2 regions of the Endozoicomonas sp. PH6C genome follow, and region 1 is predicted to be linked to the other one. Evidence: predicted binding sites of a transcription regulator. Region 1 holds the regulator's gene; the other holds the start of a gene.
What was found. Region 1 encodes LexA, which represses DNA repair genes until DNA is damaged. Its sites were predicted from a motif close to TACTGTNTANNTANACAGTA; they were not measured.
Positions count from the first base shown of each region.

Region 2: ruvA (Holliday junction branch migration protein RuvA) is a predicted target of LexA. The motif match lies at 906-925, and genes of this name have one in related genera.

Region 1 covers NZ_CP185342.1:3,219,133-3,221,530, reverse strand. Annotated here, with positions in the region: gene ACOMG9_RS12065 (hypothetical protein) at 89-331, shown strand; gene ACOMG9_RS12060 (SulA-like leucine-rich domain-containing protein) at 358-846, opposite strand; gene lexA (transcriptional repressor LexA) at 975-1,577, opposite strand; gene ACOMG9_RS12050 (serpin family protein) at 1,827-2,398, opposite strand, start outside.
Region 2 covers NZ_CP185342.1:4,149,336-4,151,733, reverse strand. Annotated here, with positions in the region: gene ruvC (crossover junction endodeoxyribonuclease RuvC) at 1-111, shown strand, start outside; gene ACOMG9_RS16140 (carboxymuconolactone decarboxylase family protein) at 264-809, opposite strand; gene ruvA (Holliday junction branch migration protein RuvA) at 948-1,559, shown strand; gene rarD (EamA family transporter RarD) at 1,624-2,398, opposite strand, start outside.

The DNA.
Region 1 (2,398 bases):
CTTTGCATTACTCTGTACTGACCTATTGCATCATAAGTCACAATGCTGCATGATTTCTCCCTCTTATACGCTATTTATGGAACGAAATATGGCTGCATCGTTTTTGGAAATTGTGGAACTTCCAACAGGAGAGATCGTTCTGCGACGCAGTGATGACGAGGGTGAGCCGCTGCTGACTATGAAGTTTTCAGAGGAAGCCAAGATGTATCTTGAAGGGGACCACCTGCAAGTGGCAAAGGTCATGTTTGATGCAGGCATGCGTGAAGTTGCTGAACTTACTCGTCCGCAGTCTTCTGAAGAAGAGATTCCTGAGAACAGAGTACTGCACTGACTCTATTTTCATGGAAATGACAGGCATCATGCAACCTGTCTAGTGCGAATAGCCAGCCCCTGACACTGTCCATTCCTGGCTGCGCTTTCAAGCCTACTTAGCCACCCTTTATCCAAATGCCCCAGCCAGCTGATGACAGTGTGGCTGGTTCCGGATGCCAGCGCTTTCCTGGTGAGTTCCAATGTCTGATTAATATTGTTGGAGCTAAAGATTTGCACCTTGTCATGATTTAAGTCGCAATTCTTTAACCAGTGCAGGGTTCTGGTGTCATCTGCCAGAATCAGGGTCAACCAACGTTCACTGTCAGTGGACAGCTGACTGAGCATGGGCGTCAGGAGTTGTTCTGCCTGCCAGGGTTGACCTGAAAGAATGAGTTCATTAATACTGGGCTTCAGAGACTTTTCAGTTTTTCCTGATAAAGTCTTTTCTAGGCGCGAGGGGTTAATGCAGACTGTATTGGTCTGATAGCTTGGAGCTGAAAAATTGTGCCTTTCACTGCTGGTTCGGTACAGCATAAATTCTTCCTTCTGGCATAGCCCGGACGCTGTTTGTTATTCGCACTTCAGCGTAGTGGGCCTTTAACAACAGCTGCCTGTTGTGAGTAGTGTCTCTGGAATAATGGTCAGACTCATCTTATTCCGTCTCAGGACTGATTTCTGATGACTCCGACGCTTAAACCTTCGATGGCAAAGGCATCCTGAGTGAGATCAACGACTATGGTTTCGAACTCGTCGTTTTCCGGATGCAGCAATACTTTGTTTTTCTGTTTCTCGAATCTTTTCACGGTGACATCATCTTCAATCCGGGCGACGACAACCTGACCGTTTCGAACATCTGTTGTCTTGTGAACGGCCAGCAGGTCACCATCAAGAATCCCGATGTCCTTCATGCTCATTCCTTTTACCCTTAACAGGAAGTCTGCCGATGGGGTGAAGAAAGCGGGATTGAGCATCAGGTGGTCTTCGATATGTTCCTGGGCGAGGATCGGGTTCCCGGCAGCAACCTGTCCAATAATCGGAAGGCCTTCAGGCTGGCTGTCTGGAATGCGGATACCACGGGAGGCTCCGGGGGTAATCTCGATAGCGCCTTTACGGGCCAGTGCCCTGAGATGTTCTTCGGCAGCATTGGGTGAGCGAAAGCCGAAGGTCTTGGCGATTTCGGCCCTGGTGGGTGGGAAACCTGTCTCTTCAATATGAGATTTGATCAGGTCCAGTATCTCGGATTGCCGTTTAGTCAGTTTGATCATGGTCTCTCAGTCTGTTTTTTTATACAGTATCTGTGATTATATACAGTATTCTTGTGGTGGCAAGTTATTAAGTACCTTGCCAGGCTGCGACGATAAGTAAAAAATGACAAGAGGGTTGTCAATGGTGCAGGTGAGGCATGCTTTGCCACCATAGTGATGAGTTGTTGGCTGAAATTCGCAAGCTGAGTCCCTGAAGCTTTTTTTAATAAAAAATCCGGAGGTGGTTAATCTCCGGATTTCGCATTTTATTTATGATTGTGTAGAAGTTAATTTCTTCCGCAGTGCATCCCAGGCATCATTTGAAACTTCTACTTCAAAGCCATCAAAACCATGCCAAACTTTAACAAAATCTACATGTTTGTAATCAAGCCATTCTAATATTTTTTCTCTGATTTCAAGGGCATTGTCCTTAGTACCAGTATGGATAGCTAATCTGGATTTAAGTGCTTTGGCACTTTTGATATTAAAATCCTCTTTCGGATCAAACCTATGGTATATTAGTTTGCTCACATCAATAGATTCATCATCTGGTAACATATATTTTATAGAGTTAATAGTTTCTTCAATAATTCTTTCGTCTTTTTTGGGTTCATCTAATTTTCTGTAATTTTTATAATTTTCGATAGGAGTCATTTTGCTATCAGCTGTCAAGTCATTTGGTTTCAAACTTTTATCAGATTTCAAATCATTAGATTTCAAGCTTTCAGCTGAGTCATTCCCAGCCGCATAAAATTCTAAAAAGCTGCCATCCTTAATCAGCATCTCCACCAACCGATTGCCTTGTCCATCTACAATGGCAATGTAACCAGGGGAGACAAAAT
Region 2 (2,398 bases), 930 kb from region 1:
GACGCTCTGGCGGTTGCTCTTTGTCATGCTCATACTCGTTCCAGTCTGGTCAGGATGGCGGGTGCTACGGGTACTCGACGTCGTCGTCTTACGGGGCAGTCAGGAGGCTGACCGAGAATAGCGCCCGTAGCGAGGACGGCAGAAAATTGAGGATGAAAATTCGGTTTTGTGAGGAGAATAGCGAGCTATTTGACGAACAAAAGCGGATTTTTAGACCAATTTGCTGCCGCCGCAGTAGGGCAGTCTATTCCCGGTCAGCCTCCTTAGTTTGGGTGGACACAAAGGTGAAAGGAAGCAATGCAAAACACCAGATCCAGGATCTGTTGTGGCGTGTAGATTTTCTTCAGTTCTTTCCAGTTCTCCGGACTTATGATCTGTTCTTTGTAGAGTTCTTCAGTGGTTTTCAGTAACAGGCGTTGTTTGTTGTCCCAGCCCGGTGCCAGATGGCCACGGGAAACCATTTGTACATCACTGGCTTTCAGTCCCGTATCCAGTGCGCATTGAGCAATATCCGGGATCAGGTGTCTGGTATTGCAAATGTACGCACTTCTCAGGGCAACCAGAGCGCGATCTCTCATCGGGAGGCTGCTGTAGCCTTGTATATAACTGATGAAGCTGCGAGCAGGCTTATCAAGCTCAGGTGAGTTTGCCGGGCGTCCCGGGAAATCTTCCTTTAACAAAGATTTTTGTGACTTGATGAAAGGGATGGGAATAGGGCCACCGGGTACAGCTGGGTGGTATTCACTGGCCAGGCCAGCCTCGGGCAGGATCTGCCAGAGTGATCCCAGAAATGTGCGAAGTTTCTTCAAGGGGGCAGCTCCTTCAGATCATCGAATTGAACTTCTCTTAGTGATTAGAGAGTGACAATTCTCAGGAGTTCTACGCCCTCGTCGTATTGTTAGGCGTTCTGACCTTATAGTCAGAAAATAAAAGATTTGGAAAACAGGATGATTGGAAGAATTCGGGGCCTTCTGGCTGACAAACAGCCCCCTCATTTGCTGATAGAGACCCATGGTATCGGGTATGAAGTGGAAGCTCCGATGTCGGTTTTTTATAAACTGCCGGACGTTGGTCAGGAGGTCGTGTTATATACCCACTTTGTAGTGCGCGAAGATGCTCAGCTCCTATACGGTTTTAGCAATCGTGATGAGCGGGAGTTGTTTAGAACTCTGATCAAGGTCAATGGGGTTGGTCCCAAGCTCGGACTGACCCTGTTGTCCGGTATAGAAGCTGATGCTTTTGTGCGCTGTGTGCAGGAAGGTGATAGTGCCACTTTGGTGAAGTTGCCGGGTGTGGGTAAAAAAACAGCCGAGCGGCTGATTGTTGAAATGAAAGATAAGCTGGATCGTTGGCAGTCAGCACCTCTGCTGGAAGGTAAGCCTCTGGTTGTCGGTGGCGAAATGGCTGCCGGAGCAAAAGATATTGAACAGGAAGCCGTCAGTGCTCTGGTGGCCCTGGGTTATAAGCCCCAGGAAGCCGGCAAAGTCATTGGTAAGTTGCTCAAGGATGGCATGACCAGTGAAGAGCTGATTCGTCAGGCTCTGAAAAGTATGATCTGATAACACCGCGTCTTACTTTAAAAGGTGAGATGATTGAGTCTCACCTGCTTGTCTGCTTTGTAGTTTACCGGATGAACTTCCTGACCGAGTCGACGCAGATGGCTGCCGTTGCCAGCCAGATAAAGCTATAGCTGAGCCACTGCTGTAAGGTGAAGACTTCTCCGAGAACGGTGACAGCCACCACAAATATCAAAGCAGGCTCCAGGTAGCTCAACAGGCCAAACAAACTGACAGACAGATGCCTGGAGGCGTTGATGTAGCAGATCAGTGACAGGCTGCAGAGAAGCCCCAGACCTGGCAGCAGATACCAAAGAGTGACGGAATGGGTCAGGTTTTGCATAAAACTCTGATCACTCATCAGTATGAAAATACCAGCCGGAAGGAACAACAGGTGCTCAAAAAGCAGGGCTGGCAAGGTATCGACCTGCAAAGGTTTACGGATGATGAAATACACCGGATAAAGTCCGGCCACTGCCAGACTGACCCAGGGTAATGAGCCCTGTTGCCAAATCATGGCAAGCACGCCCAATGACGCAGACCCCATGGCAAAGTAATGAGCCTTGTTCAGTCTCTCGTTAAATACCAGCTTGCCGGTTAATGCCAGGGTGAGTGGCAGCAAAAAGTAGCCAAGGGAGAGATCCTGTGTTTTATCATTCACGGGGCCCCAGACAAACAGCCACCACTGAAAGCCAACAATCAAACCACCCAGGGATAGCATCAGCACAGTTTTCCGGCAGAGAAAAACCGCCCTGAAGCCCCGAAGCCGGTCCATGCGATAGCAGACCATTGTCAGGCAGAGAGCGCTGAAAATGACCCTGTTCCAGAACAGGGTATTTCCG